DNA from 2 places in the Devosia rhizosphaerae genome. Region 2 is predicted to be linked to the other one. Evidence: predicted binding sites of a transcription regulator. Region 2 holds the regulator's gene; the other holds the start of a gene.
The links. The regulator PhoB, encoded in region 2, activates phosphate uptake and scavenging genes when phosphate is short. The targets are predictions, from matches to a motif close to TGTCATNNANCTGTCAT.
Positions count from the first base shown of each region.

Region 1: a site for PhoB is predicted at 1,614-1,630, ahead of QOV41_RS04710 (esterase-like activity of phytase family protein). Genes of this name have one in related genera too.

Region 1 is NZ_CP126539.1:972,023-979,545, forward strand. Features, by position in the region: gene QOV41_RS04710 (esterase-like activity of phytase family protein) at 1-1,566, opposite strand, end outside; gene QOV41_RS04715 (phosphoserine transaminase) at 1,800-2,981, shown strand; gene serA (phosphoglycerate dehydrogenase) at 3,085-4,668, shown strand; gene QOV41_RS04725 (DMT family transporter) at 4,720-5,664, opposite strand; gene QOV41_RS04730 (adenylosuccinate synthase) at 5,825-7,114, shown strand; gene QOV41_RS04735 (hypothetical protein) at 7,162-7,523, shown strand, end outside.
Region 2 is NZ_CP126539.1:1,271,894-1,279,416, reverse strand. Features, by position in the region: gene pstA (phosphate ABC transporter permease PstA) at 1-670, shown strand, start outside; gene pstB (phosphate ABC transporter ATP-binding protein PstB) at 719-1,525, shown strand; gene phoU (phosphate signaling complex protein PhoU) at 1,551-2,261, shown strand; gene phoB (phosphate regulon transcriptional regulator PhoB) at 2,265-2,966, shown strand; gene QOV41_RS06195 (MFS transporter) at 2,963-4,588, opposite strand; gene QOV41_RS06190 (aldehyde dehydrogenase family protein) at 4,701-6,140, opposite strand; gene QOV41_RS06185 (fumarylacetoacetate hydrolase family protein) at 6,161-7,312, opposite strand; gene QOV41_RS06180 (SIMPL domain-containing protein) at 7,494-7,523, shown strand, end outside.

The DNA of each region.
Region 1 (7,523 bases), 300 kb from region 2:
GTCGCCTTCCGAAGCGAGCCAGAAGCCGCCTTCGCCATCAAGGGTGATGCCTTCGAGATCGAGCTTCTGCGCCGGGGCCCCCTGGCGGGTAACTAGCGTCTTGGCAGTGATCCGGGCTGGCTGCTGGGTAGCGTCGATGGTGTAGATCGCCGGAGCAGAATAAAGGGCGCTGTCGGAAACGGCATAGAGAATCCCCGTCTGTTCGGGATCGGCCACGGCACCCGAGATTGCTGCCCAGCCGAACGGCACGCCGTGCTCATCATCTTGGGCGATGAGCTGGGGGTAGCCGGGTTCGCCTTCGGCTCGCTCGAAGATCATGACATGGGAGCCAGCCAGGCCGTCCTCGCGGAGGTCATTTTCATTGGCAGTGATGAAGAGGTTGCGCTTGGGAATGGCAACAGAACCTTCTGGCCCAATACCCGAAGCGATGGTCTGGAGGTATTCAGGCTCAGCGCCGGTGTCCTTGTAGATGGCGACAAGCGAGGAGCGCTCCTGGGAGACGAACATCAAGGTTTCATCGTCAAAGCTGGCGATCTCCAGGCCTTCTGGCTCCACGCCCTTCTTGTCGCGGTCATCGGGGTAATGGCCGAGGCGGGCTGCCTCCAGTTCCATTGCCGAACCGCTTTCAAACAGCACGTTGCCAGTCTTGTCGAAGATGGTGAAGCCGCGGGCTCCGCCCCTCCAGTCGCCTTCGTTGACGGTGACGATGCGCTCGTCGTCGAGCCACTTAATGGCATCAGGCTCACGCAGCACCCCCGATCTGTTCTCGGTGAAGGTGAGGGCGCCATCATCGGCAACGTCGATATTCTCGAGATCGGCCCCACCGGCCGAGAAATGCCCGGTGACGCTGCCGGTCTGGCCGTCGATGATGAAGATCTCGTTGTTTTCCTGCAGGGATACAGCCACTTCGTCGCGGCTGTTGATGGTGACATATTCCGGTTCGGGGTCTTCGCCAGCAGTGGCGGCAAGGCCGGTCAGATCAACCGTCTTGAGCGAAGCGGTGTCGAGTTGGCCATCGGCGATGGTCAGGAGGACGACCGAACCCGCAGGAGCCTGCGGCAGCGCGCCATCGTTGAGATCTTCGTCGCGCTCGTTTTCGATAGCAATGGCCAACAGGGTGCCCTCAGCATTGCGGGCGATCGAGTCTGGCTGGCCACCAAGTTCGACAGTCTCTTCGATCTGCTTGCTCGCAAGGTCTATGACCAACAGCTGGCCCGAGACATTGATGAAATCTTCGCTGGTGTTGACGGCAGCGTAGAGCTTGTCGCCAATAATTGTGACCGAGGTTGGCTCGCCCTCGACTTCGACGTAGCCGGCAGGCGCGGGCTTCTCGAAATCTGTGATGTCGATGAAGCCGATGCCGCCACCGGGGCTATCGGAATAGGCGAGCGTCATCCCGTCTTCGGACGCGGTGATGATCTCGGATGAGGTTTCTTCCGCATCGGGGTGGTTGAGCGCGACCGGGAAGCTGGCAACGCGATTGAAAACGGGTGCGGCCGCGGCGCTTGCCGCAGTGGCAGCTAAAAGCGCGGCGGTCAGGCCGGCGAGAACAGAATGACGCTTCATTGTGTGCCCCAATGGGTGTGACGGATGGCCTGCCCTAGGCCTGCTGGGACACGGTCACATGACAGTTCTGCAAAGATTATGCGACAGGATCATCTCGCCCCCGTGATGCCGCGCCTTGCAAAAGTTAGGGCGCTCCAAAAGACCCATTGACGCGCCCTAGGCGGTAGGCGTATCTCCCGCCTCAGGACACCTTGCCCTAACGCAAGGCGATAGACCTGGGAGGGTCGCTGAGAATGGCTGATACGCCCCAAACCGCACCGGCGGTAAAACCGGCTAATCCGAATTTTTCGTCGGGCCCCTGTGCCAAGCGTCCTGGCTGGACGGTGGATGTGCTGTCCGACGCCTTGGTCGGCCGTTCGCACCGGGCCAAGCCCGCCAAGGCGCGCATCCAGGAAGCCATCGACCTGACGCGCGAGCTGCTCGCCGTCCCTGCCGACTACCGCATCGGCATCGTTCCCGCCTCGGACACGGGCGCGGTGGAGATGGCGCTCTGGTCCATGCTTGGCGCGCGAGGCGTCGACATGCTCGCCTGGGAATCCTTTGGGGAAGGCTGGGTCACCGACGTCCAAAAGCAACTCAAGCTCGATGATGTGCGCGTGCTCAAGGCACCCTATGGCGAGCTGCCCGATTTGGCACAGGTGGATTTCTCCCGCGACGTTGTCTTTACCTGGAACGGCACCACCTCGGGCGCTCGCGTGCCCAATGGCGATTGGATTCCGGCCGATCGGCAGGGCCTCACCATTTGCGACGCCACCTCGGCCGCCTTTGCGCAGGACCTCGACTTTTCCAAGCTCGATGTGGTCACCTTCTCCTGGCAGAAGGCGCTGGGCGGCGAAGCGGCCCATGGCGTCCTCATCCTGTCGCCGCGCGCTGTCGAGCGGCTGGAGACCTTCAAGCCCGAGCGCCCGCTGCCCAAGATCTTCCGCCTCACCAAGGGCGGCAAGCTGATCGAGGGGATCTTCAAGGCCGAGACCATCAATACCGTCTCCATGATCTGCATCGAGGATGCGGTCGACGCCATGAAGTGGGGCAAGCAGATCGGCGGGCTCAAGGCCATGCAGGCCCGCGCCGACGCCAACTACCAGGTGCTCGCCGATTGGGTCGCCCGAACCGATTGGGTCGGCTTCCTCGCCAAGGAAGAAGCCACGCGCTCCAATACCTCCGTCTGTTTCGTCATCACCGATCCTGCGGTCACGGCACTGGACGAGGAGGCGCAGTCCGCCTTTGTTAAGGCCATCGTTGCCCGACTCGACAAGCTCGGCGTGGCCTATGACATCGGCGGCTATCGCGACGCGCCGACGGGGCTGCGCATCTGGGCCGGCTCCACCATCGACGCTGCCAATCTCGAAGCGCTGACGCCTTGGCTCGATTGGGCCTTCGCCGAAGAAAAGGCTGTGCTCCAGGCTGCTGCCTGATTAGCCCTGCGAACAATCCGGTGACGCCCTTCGGCGTCGCCTTTTCCCCGTTCATTTTCATTCATGCACCGTCCATCGGTGTGGCGAAAACAAGGAGGGCGCTATGCCCAAGGTTCTCGTTTCCGACAAGCTCAGCCCCACGGCCGTTCAGATCTTCAAGGACAATGGCGTGGAGGTCGACTATCTGCCCGATCTGGGCAAAGACAAGGACAAGCTCTTCGAAGTTATTGGCCAGTATGATGGTTTGGCCATCCGCTCGGCCACCAAGGTCACCGAAAAGATCCTGTCGGCGGCCACCAATCTCAAGGTGATCGGCCGGGCCGGCATCGGTGTCGACAATGTCGATATTCCCGCTGCCACGAAAAAGGGCATCATCGTGATGAACACGCCCTTCGGCAATTCCATCACCACGGCCGAGCACGCCATCGCCATGATGTTTGCCCTGGCGCGCCAGCTGCCGGAGGCTGATGCCTCCACCCGCGCCGGCAAGTGGGAAAAGAACCGCTTCATGGGCGTCGAGGTCACCAACAAGACCCTCGGGCTCATCGGCGCTGGCAATATCGGCTCGATCGTCGCCGACCGGGCGCTGGGTCTCAAGATGAAGGTTATCGCCTTTGACCCGTTCCTGACGCCCGAACGTGCCCAGACGCTGGGTGTCGAGAAGGTCGAGCTTAACGATCTCCTTGCCCGTGCCGACTTCATCACCCTCCATACGCCATTGATCGATGCCACCCGCAACATCATCAATGCCGAGGCGCTCAACAAGACCAAGAAGGGCGTCCGCATCATCAACTGCGCTCGGGGCGGTCTCATCGACGAAGCCGCGCTCTACGATGCACTGAAGTCCGGCCAGGTCGCCGGGGCCGCGCTCGACGTCTTCCTTGAGGAGCCGGCGACAAGCAATCCCCTCTTCGAGCTTCCCAACGTCATCTGCACGCCGCATCTGGGCGCCTCGACCACCGAAGCGCAGGAGAACGTCGCGTTGCAGGTCGCCGAGCAGATCTCCGCCTATCTGATGACCGGCGAGATCACCAACGCGCTCAACTTCCCCTCGATCTCGGCCGAAGAAGCCCCGATCATCACCCCTTGGGTTAAGCTGGCCGAAACGCTTGGCTCCTTTGCCGGCCAACTGACCGAAACCGCCATCAAGGGCATTCGCATCGAGTTCGAGGGTACGCCCGCCGGGCTCAACACGCGTCCGATGATCGCTGCGGCGATCAATGGCGTGCTCAAGCCGTCGCTGGGTGACATCAACATGGTGTCGGCGCCGCAGATCGCCAAGGATCGCGGCATTACCGTCGAGACCACGACGCGCGACCAGCAGGGCGCCTACGAGGGCTATATCCGCCTGACCGTCACCACCGAGCGGCAGGAGCGGAGCCTTGCCGGCACGCTCTTTGCCAACGGCAAGCCGCGTGTCATCCAGGTCAAGTCCATCAACATGGAAGCCGAGCTCACCGAGTCCATGCTCTACGTCACCAATGAGGATAAGCCGGGCCATATTGGCCGTCTCGGGACAATCCTGGGGACCCTCGGTATCAACATCGCCAACTTCAATCTGGGTCGCCAGGATGTAGGGGGTGACGCCATCGCGCTCATCTCCATCGACGGCACGCTGACCGAGGAGCAGTTGACCGAGATCACCGCGCTCGATGGTGTCAAGCAGGCCAAGGCGCTGCGGTTTTAGCCTTTAAGCGCTGGGAAGACATGAAGGGCTGGCGCCACGGCGCCGGCCCTTTTATGCGCGACGCCGGGCCGACCATTCCGCCAGGACGATGCCGCTGATGATCAGTGCCGCGGCCGCGAGATGGTAGAGTTCGAGGTGCTCGCCCAAGACCAGCAGCGAGCCCAGCGTGCCGAAGACTGGAATGAGATTGTGGCTGGGAGCTGCCCGATTGGGGCCAACCAGTTCAACGCCGCGGGCATAGGCGATCTGGCTGAACATGGACGGAAAGATCATCACGTAGATCAGCACGGCCCAGACCGTGGGTGACTTGTCCACCAGGGTCGCGAACTGCCCGATGCCGCCGCCGAACAGCGCCAGCATGACAAGTCCGGTGATTGCCGCGCCGGTGAAGGCCACAGCCATGAAGCTCATCATGTGCACTTGAGGCCGGAAGCGCAGCGCCAGCGTGTAGACGGTATAGGCGAGGCAGGCGAGCAGCACGAAGGCATCGCCTAAATTGACATCGAGCGTCAGAATACGGCTCAAGTCACCATGGGTCGCGGTCAGGCCCACACCGGTTATAGCGATCAGCACCCCGATGATCTGCGCCAGCCGCGCCCGGACGCGAAACACGATGAAGTTCGCCGCCAGGATCAGCATCGGGAGCGCGCCGGTCTCGATGGAGGAATTGACCGCGGTGGTCATGGTCAGCCCGATATAGAGCAGCACATTGTAGAGCGCATAGCCAATGGCGCCGTAGCTCATCAGCAGCCACCATTGGCGCCGGATCATCGGCCAGTCGTTGACTACGGCGCGCCAGGCAAAGGGCATGATGAAGAGTGTTGCGCCCACGCAGCGGGCCGCGAGCAACAGGAACGGGTCGATCTCGCCCACCACCAGCTTGGCGGCCACGACATTGCCCCCCCAAAATAGGGGCGCCAGCACCAGTAGCAGGTAAGGCTGGTCCAAAAGTCGAGCCGAAATGCCGCGATTTTCAGAACTTAGCGGCTTTCTCATCGTGGCTCGAGTGATGTAAGGACAATCGGACTTAACACTTATTCGGCCACGATCAAGTTCTAACCAAAGCGGCCGGGGGGACAGACGTCCAAGCAGGAGAAGGGGACGGCAAAAGGCGCCGGACCCTTCAGGTCGTGCCTATTTTTGGGAAGAAAACTCTATGGCTAATGTGGTTGTCGTCGGTTCGCAGTGGGGCGACGAGGGCAAGGGCAAGATCGTCGACTGGCTCAGCGAACGCGCCGATGTGGTGGTGCGCTATCATGGCGGTCACAATGCTGGTCATACCTTGGTCATCGATGGGGTGAGCTACAAGCTGGCGCTGCTGCCTTCGGGCCTTGTGCAGGGCAAGCTCAGCGTCATTGGCAACGGCGTCGTCGTGGATCCCCATCACTTCGTTGCCGAGATGGAAAAGCTGCGCGGGCAGGGAGTGACGATCACGCCCGAAATATTGCGCGTCGCCGATAATGCACCTCTGATCCTGTCGCTCCATCGCGAGCTCGACGGCATTCGCGAAGACGCCAATTCAGGTCTCAAGATTGGCACCACCCGCCGCGGCATCGGTCCAGCCTATGAGGACAAGGTCGGTCGCCGCGCCATCCGCCTAGTCGATCTTTCCGAGCCCGATACGCTGATGCCCAAAATCGAGCGGCTCCTCACACACCACAACGCCCTGCGCCGCGGCATGGGACTTGTGGAGGTCGAGGCGAGCACGATCTACCAAGAGCTGACCTCAATCGCCGACCAGATCCTGCCCTTCATGGACCAGGTCTGGCGCGTGCTTGAAGAAAAGCGCCGCGCTGGTGCCCGCATACTTTTCGAAGGGGCGCAGGGTGCGCTGCTCGACAATGATCACGGCACCTATCCCTTTGTTACCTCGTCCAACACGGTGGCGGGTCAGGCGGCTGCCGGTTCGGGTCTCGGTCCCACTGCCATTGGCTATGTGCTTGGCATCACCAAGGCCTACACGACCCGCGTCGGTGAAGGACCGTTCCCCTGCGAGCTCGATGACGAGATAGGTCGTCATCTGGCAACCGTAGGTCGCGAAGTGGGCGTCAACACTGGCCGTCCGCGCCGCTGCGGCTGGTTCGACGCCGTGCTGGTGCGCCAGACGGTCCGGACCTCCGGTATCTCCGGCATTGCCCTGACCAAGCTCGACGTTCTCGACGGCCTCAAGGAGATCAAGGTCTGTGTCGCCTACGAACTCGACGGATCACGCATAGATTATCTTCCTGCCTCAATGGGAGCACAGGCCCGCGTTAAGCCCATCTACGAAACGCTGGAAGGGTGGTCCGAGACCACTGCCGGTGCGCGGAGTTGGGCTGAGCTGCCGGCGCAGGCGGTGAAGTATGTTCGCTATATCGAGGAACTGATCGGCGCACCGGTGGCCATGCTTTCCACAAGTCCGGAGCGCGCAGACACGATCCTCGTCGTTGACCCATTCCAAGATTGAGTGTTTTTGTTACAACACGTCGCTGAAATGTGAGTACCAAGTAACCAATGGCGGACTACAAAGAGCTGTTGCGCCGGGCGATCTCGGCGCTGCCGGAGAATAACGGAGCCGCTCGTCGCGCGGTCTACGAAAAGGCGCGTTCGGCTCTGGTCGGTCAGCTCCGCTCGATCACGCCCCCTTTGCCGGCCCGAGAGATCACGCAGCACCGCTTGCAGCTCGAGGATTGTATCCGCCAAGTCGAGCAGGAAGCCAGCGAAGCCATTATCAGCCTGGGCCGGGAGAACACCGAGCTGACGCGTGCGCTCGAGCCGCAGCGCGCGCCAGAGGCAGCGGCCCCGCCACCGCCCGCGCGCGCAGTCGAACAGCCAGTTGCAGAGCCGGTAATGGCGTCCGAACCGCCTCCGGCCGA
Region 2 (7,523 bases):
CGGTGCCTTCATGGGCTCGCTTTACATGATGATCGTGGTGATTGTGCTGGCCGTGCCGATCGGCGTGGCGAGCGCGATCTACTTGGAGGAGTTTGCGCCCAAGAACCGCTGGACCGACCTCATCGAGATTAACATCAACAATCTTGCAGCAGTGCCTTCCATCGTCTTCGGCCTGCTCGGCGCAGCAGTGTTCATCAATTATCTTGGCTTGCCCCGCTCCGCACCGCTGGTTGGCGGCTTGGTGCTGACTTTGATGACCCTGCCCACCATCATCATCGCCACGCGATCTTCCCTGCGCGCCGTACCGCCCTCCTTGCGCCAGGCGGCACTTGGCCTGGGCGCCTCCAAGAACCAGACGGTCTTCCATCACGTTCTGCCACTAACGTTTCCGGGCATCCTGACCGCGACCATTATCGGCGTTGCACAGGCGCTGGGAGAAACGGCACCGCTGCTGCTGATCGGCATGAGCGCCTTTATCGCGAACATTCCAGCCACCCCCCTGGATTCGGCTACCGCGCTGCCCGTGCAGATCTATTTGTGGCAGGGCAACGAGAACCGAAACTTTTTCGAAGCGAGGACTTCCGCCGCCATCATCGTGCTTCTCGGGCTGATGCTGCTGCTCAATGCCATCGCTATTTTCCTCCGGACACGGCTGGAGCGTCGTGCCTGATCGGGCTAGGAGGTCTGACAAATGGACATGCTTACTGGTAGGCTCAAGATGACAAGCGACACCGAGGCAGGACGCGCGATCGTAGACCTTGCAAACGCGCCAACGCGCATCGAAGCGCGCGACGTGACGGTGCACTACGGCGACAAGCAGGCTCTGCACGGCATTTCGATCGACATTCCCGATCGGGCAGTTACCTCCTTCATCGGGCCGTCGGGCTGCGGCAAGTCAACCTTTCTGCGCTGCATCAACCGCATGAACGACACCATCGAGGGCGCCAAGGTTGGAGGCCAGATCAGGCTTGATGGCGAAGACATCTACGACACGGATCTCGATGTGGTGGAACTGCGCGCCCGTATCGGCATGGTGTTCCAGAAGCCGAACCCATTCCCCAAGTCGATTTACGAGAACGTAGCCTACGGTCCTAAGATCCACGGCATTGCGCGTTCCAAAGCCGATTTGGACGAGATCGTTGTCTCCTCACTCCGCAAGGCGGGTCTCTTCGAAGAGGTGAAGGACCGCCTATACGAGCCGGGTACAGGTCTGTCCGGCGGTCAGCAGCAGCGCCTCTGCATTGCGCGCGCGATCGCAGTTGGCCCTGAAGTAATCCTGATGGATGAACCCTGCTCGGCTCTCGACCCTATCGCAACCGCAATCATCGAGGAACTCATCGATGAACTGCGCGAGAACTTCACGATCGTGATCGTGACACACTCCATGCAGCAGGCCGCCCGCGTCTCGCAGAAGACCGCTTTCTTCCACTTGGGCAAGCTGATCGAAGAAGGCGTCACCGAAGAGATCTTCACCAACCCGGTGCACAAGCAAACACAAGACTACATCATGGGCCGGATCGGCTGACCGGGCGCATCGAGGAGGAAAACCAATGCCAAATACCGGCGCCGACCATATCGTTCAGTCCTATAGCGACGAACTCAATGCGCTCGCTCAAGCCATCGCCGAAATGGGCGGTGAAGTGGAAGTTTCCATCGAGAATGGCACCAAGGCCCTGCTCAAGCTTGATCGCGAGCTCGCCGATTTGACCATCATCGCCGATCAGCGCATCGACGACATGGAGCGCCGGATCGACGAAATGGCGGTTTCGATGATTGCTCGTCGTCAGCCGATGGCGAGCGATCTACGCGCCATCATTACCTCCATCCATGTCGCGGGGGACCTCGAGCGCATTGGTGACATGGCCAAGCAATTGGCCCGGCGCTCCCTGAAACTCGATGGGCTCAACCTGCAGCCAACTTTCTACAATGGCGTCCGCAACATGACGGCATTGGTAATGCGGCAGCTAAAGCAGGCGCTGGACGCCTATTCCAATCGGGACGCCGCCGCTGCCGTCGAGGTCTGCAACCGCGATGACGAGGTCGATGCGATGCACACCTCGTTGTTCCGTGAGCTGCTCACCTACATGATGGAAGATCCGCGCAACATCACCTCCTGCACGCATTTGCTGTTTTGCGCCAAGAGCCTGGAACGCATCGGCGACCACGCCACCAACATTGCGGAGCGCGCCTACTATCTGCAGACCGGCAAGCAGCTCGGGAGCAATGTCGAAGAGCTCGAGCGCAAGCAGATCAAGGTTTAAGCCATGTCGGCTACAATTCTCGTCGTCGAAGACGAAGGCGATATCGCCATTCTCTTGCGCTATAATCTTGAGGCCGAAGGCTTTCGGGTCCTGACTGCTGAAACCGGTGACGAGGCCCAGGTCCAGATCCAGCAAAAGCTGCCCGATCTGATCCTGCTTGACTGGATGCTGCCCGAGATCTCCGGCATCGAACTGTGCCGGCGCTTGCGGGCGCGCGACGAGACCGCGCGGGTGCCGATCATCATGCTGACCGCACGCGGCGAGGAAGAAGAACGGGTGCGGGGCCTTGCCACAGGTGCGGACGACTACGTCGTAAAGCCGTTTTCTGTTCCCGAACTGATGGCCCGAATCCATGCACTTCTGCGACGGGCGAACCCCAATCTGGTGACCGCTTCGCTCAAGGTCGGCGATCTCGAACTCGATCGCACCACCCACCGCGTCCGCCGCGGCAATCGCGACGTCCATCTTGGTCCCACCGAGTATCGACTACTCGAATATCTCATGCGCCATCCCGGCCGGGTCTATTCGCGCGAGCAATTGCTCGATGGTGTCTGGGGCAATGACGTCTATGTCGATGAGCGGACAGTGGATGTCCATATCGGTCGTCTCCGTCGTGCCATCAATCGCGGCCGCGAGATCGACCCGATCCGGACCGTTCGCGGCGCGGGCTACGCTTTCGACGAGCGCTTCGCCCAAGTGGCCTAGTGCTCGGGGCTCTCCCGGAGCGGCATGTCGTCGACCTGCGGCACGGTCTGCCGCTCGATCATGCGGTGGACATGGGGCGGTCCCTCGCCCCGGTGCAGCGCCCGCAAGCTCTGCAGGTTCTCGGCATCGGCCTTGGTACGCCGCAGATTGTGGCGCACATAGTCCACCCAGGTGGGCACGTGATAGCTCTCCACCCAGATCTCTGGGCGTTCGAGGTCCCGCAGCAGCGCCCATTGCCGCGCACCATCGCGGATGCGGATACGGCGGCGCTCACTCATTAGCCGGAGGAAAGCGGGAATGTCTTCCTGGACGATCTGATAGTCCACCATCACCATCACCGGCCCACTCCGCGGCCGCATCTCGAGCTTGAGCACCGGTTCGTTGAAGGCATTGAGCGGGCTGAGGTCGCGTGAGCTGAACTGCGGCAGCGGCAGCTTGAGACCCACCAGAGCACAGGCAAGGAGCGTCACCCCCGCCAAGGCGAGTGACCAGCTCGGTGCGGACAGATCGGCGACACTGCCCCAGAGCCAGCTGCCCAGTGCCATGCCGCCGAAAGTAGCCGTTTGGTAGAGCGATAGCGCCCGCCCCACAACCCAACGGGGCGTTGAGAGCTGAACGGAGACGTTGAACAGTGACAGCGCCAGCACCCAGCCCGCGCCCGCTGGCAAGAGAATGAGACAGCTCAGCACGATTTCGCGGCTGAAGCCCAGGCCGACACAGGAGACCGCGAACACCACGCAGGCAATGCGCACGATGATCTCATTGCTGTAGCGCTCGCGCACCCTTCCGTTGAGGAAGGCGCCTCCGATGGCACCAACGCCAAAGCACCCCAACAACGCGCCATAGCCCAGGGCGCCGCCGCCGAGATATTCGCTTGCCACCGAAGGCAGGAGCGCCAGCACCGCGATAGCGGCAAGGCCGAACAGGAAACCACGCAGCATAACTGTCATCAGATTGGGCGAGAGCGAGGCATAGCGCACCCCGGCCCACATGGCGCTGCCGAACCTCTCCCGCGGCAACTTGTTGGCGATCGCTTGCGGCTGCCACCGGAACAGCGCGGCGATCAGCGGGAGGTAGGAAACCGCATTGACCGCGAAGGCCGCAGCCGCGCCGGCAAAGGCAACGATGATGCCGCCAACTGCTGGCCCCACGCTGCGCATCATGTTGAAGCCCATGGCGTTGAGCGTCACCGCGCCGGGCAGGTCGTCGCGCGGCACGATATCGCCCATGGAAGCCTGCCAAGACGGGTTGAACAACGCTGTGCCGCAGCCAATCAGAAAGGTGAACCCTAGCAAGAGCCAGGGGGTCATCAGCCCAAGGAAACCCAGCACCGCCAGCACCACGGAAATGATCGCCATTGCCGATTGGGCAATGATCATCACTATGCGCCGGTCGAAATTGTCGGCCAGCGCGCCCGCTGCGATGGAGAACACCATGATGGGCAGGGTGGTCGAGGCCTGCACCAGGGCGACCATATTGTGGGAGTCCGTGAGGGTGGTCATCATCCACCCGGCGCCGACCGCCTGCACAAGACCGCCGAGATTGGACGCTAAGGTGGCGATCCAGAGCAGGCGAAAGGTCTCGTGCCGGAAAGGGGCCAGCACAGACACTCGCTCGGGCATTCGTGAACCTCAGTCGTCTGCCCGCAATCGCGCGGGCGAATGGCACCAATCTGCTCTCGGCAGGGCGCCAATGCAACTGCGCCGGCACGAGGCCGGCGCAGTCTTTTTCGTCTTAGCCAGCCGCGGTGTAGGCCGTCTTGACCTGAGTGTAGAACTCGGCGGCGTACTTGCCCTGCTCGCGCGGACCATAGCTCGAGCCTTTGCGGCCCCCGAACGGCACGTGAAAGTCCACGCCAGCGGTTGGCACGTTGACCATCACCATGCCTGCCTCGGCATTGCGCTTGAAGTGCGTGGCGTATTTAAGCGAGGTGGTCACGATGCCAGCGGATAGACCGAACTCGGTGTCGTTTGCGGTGGCGAGTGCCTCTTCATAATCCTTGACCCGAATGACGCTAGCGACCGGCCCGAAGATCTCTTCGCGGCTGATGCGCATATTGTTGGTCGCCTCGACAAACAGCGTCGGCTGCAGGAAGTAGCCCTCCGTGTCCTTCTGGACGCGTTCGCCGCCAGCGGCAATCTTGGCGCCCTCGTTCTTGCCGATCTCGATGTAGTCGGTGTCCTGCTTGAGCTGGCCAGGATCGACCACCGGACCGATCTCGGTGTCCTTGTCCAGCGCATTGCCCACCCGCAGATTACGCGTGCGCTCAGCGAGGGCTTCCACGAAGCGGTCGTGGATACCTTCGGTGACGATGACACGCGAAGAGGCGGTGCAGCGCTGGCCGGTCGAGAAGAAGGCGGACTGTGCCACGGTCTCGACGGCAACTTTGAGATCGGCATCGTCGAGCACGATGGTGGGGTTCTTGCCGCCCATTTCCAGCTGGAACCGGCGGCCGACTTCAACCGACGCAGCCGCAACGCGCTTGCCGGTACCAACCGAGCCGGTGAAGCTGACGGCATGGACGTTCTTGCTGTCGAGCATGGTCTGGCCGACCACCGAGCCCTTGCCCATGACGAGGTTCAGGACGCCCTTGGGCAGGCCTGCCCGCACCAGGATGTCGACGATGGCCCAGGTCGAGCCGGGCACGAGGTCCGCCGGTTTGATGACGACGGTGTTGCCATAGGCCAGGGCGGGGGCAATCTTCCAGCTTGGAATAGCGATCGGGAAGTTCCAGGGTGTGATGAGGCCGATGACACCAATCGGCTCGCGCGTGATCTCGACACCGACGCCGGGGCGGACCGACGGCACCACTTCTCCCGTGAGGCGCAGCACTTCGCCGGCAAAGAAGTCGAAGATCTGACCGGCGCGAGTGACCTCGCCGATGCCTTCAACCAGTGTCTTGCCCTCTTCACGGCTCAGCAGTTCACCCAGCTCTTGCTTGCGGGCGAGGATTTCATCGGCCGCCTTGCGCAGGATCGCATGGCGTTCCAGCAAGCCCGAGCGCGACCAGGCGGGGAATGCCGCCTTGGCTGCCGCAATCGCCTGTTTGGTTTCCTCAGCCGATGCGCGGGCATAGACGCCCACAACTTCGGAGGTATTGGAGGGGTTGATGTTCTCCACGCCCTCGGCGCCGACCCATTCCCCGTCGATCAGGTTCTTGTGTAGTTCAGCCATTTATTGTGCCTTTCAGAAAGCTAGAGGAGGTCCGCCCGGGCGAGGTCGCGCAGCAAGTGGCTGGCGCCGTAGGTCCAGGGTGGGCAATGAGTGGATAGGTCGACGCGATTGGTCAGTGTCCCCAGCGAGGGGGTCGAAATCGAGACCGTGTCGCCGATCTTGTGGGTAAAACCCATGCCGGCGCCGCCGCGATCCTTCACTGGAGCGAACATGGTGCCGAGATAAAGCACCAGCCCGTCGGGATATTGGTGATGTTCGCCGATCGTCGCGGCAACCAGCGATTCCGGGGTGCGGGAGATCTGGCTCATGGACGAATGGCCGTCGAGCACGAAGCCGTCCTCGCCTTCCACCCGTAAGGCGATCTCGGCCTGCTTGACGGTATCGAGCGTGAACTCGTCGTCGAAGAGGCGAATGAACGGCCCCAGCGAGGCAGACGCGTTGTTGTCCTTGGCCTTGCCCAGGAGCAGCGCCGAGCGGCCCTCCACATCGCGCAAATTGACGTCGTTGCCCAGCGTCGCGCCGATGATGTTGCCCGTGCTGGTGACCACCAGGGCGACTTCGGGCTCGGGATTGTTCCAGCTCGAGATCGGGTGCAGCCCCACGTCGGCGCCATAACCCACCGAACTCATGGGCTGGCCCTTCGTGAAAATCTCCGCGTCAGGCCCGATCCCCACTTCGAGATATTGGCTCCACACGCCTCGCTCCACCAGCGCCGCCTTGACCTGGGCGGCCGTATCGGAGCCGGGTACCAATTGGCTAAGGTCGGTGCCGATCAGGGCGAGAATTTCGACCCGCAATGCCTCGGCACGCGCCTTGTCGCCACGTGCCTGCTCTTCGATGACGCGCTCAAGCAGCGACACGACGAAGGTGACGCCCGAGGCTTTCACCGCCTGCAAGTCGATGGGCGACAAGAGGCTGGGTTTGGCTGCATCACGGCCGGTGGGTAGGCTGTTGTCCAGCAGCGCCTGGGCGCTCCCCAAATCCTTGCCACTCGCCGCGCGGACATAGCCGATCGGGTCAGCGCTCTCGGCGATGTCCCGCACGGTCGCCATGCCCTTGGCGGTGATATCGAGTACCTGACCGTCACGAATGGTAATAATGGCAGGGTGGTTCTGCCCCGCTAGACGAGCACGGCCGAGCAGGACGCCGTCCGGGAAATGCTTGTGGCTCATGAGCGCCTCTTGTGGGTGATGCCTGTCTGAGTACCGCACCCGCAGGGCCCGGCGCAACCCTCATAAGTCATACTTTTGGACATGACCGTTTGCCCACAAGCCCGTTCAAATTCAGTTCATCAGCGCCGCAATACTGACGCATTAGGTGGGGAATGCTCCCCCCTCAACTTGGAGAGTTCTCATGCGTCACCTCCCTGCCCTTGTCCCCCTC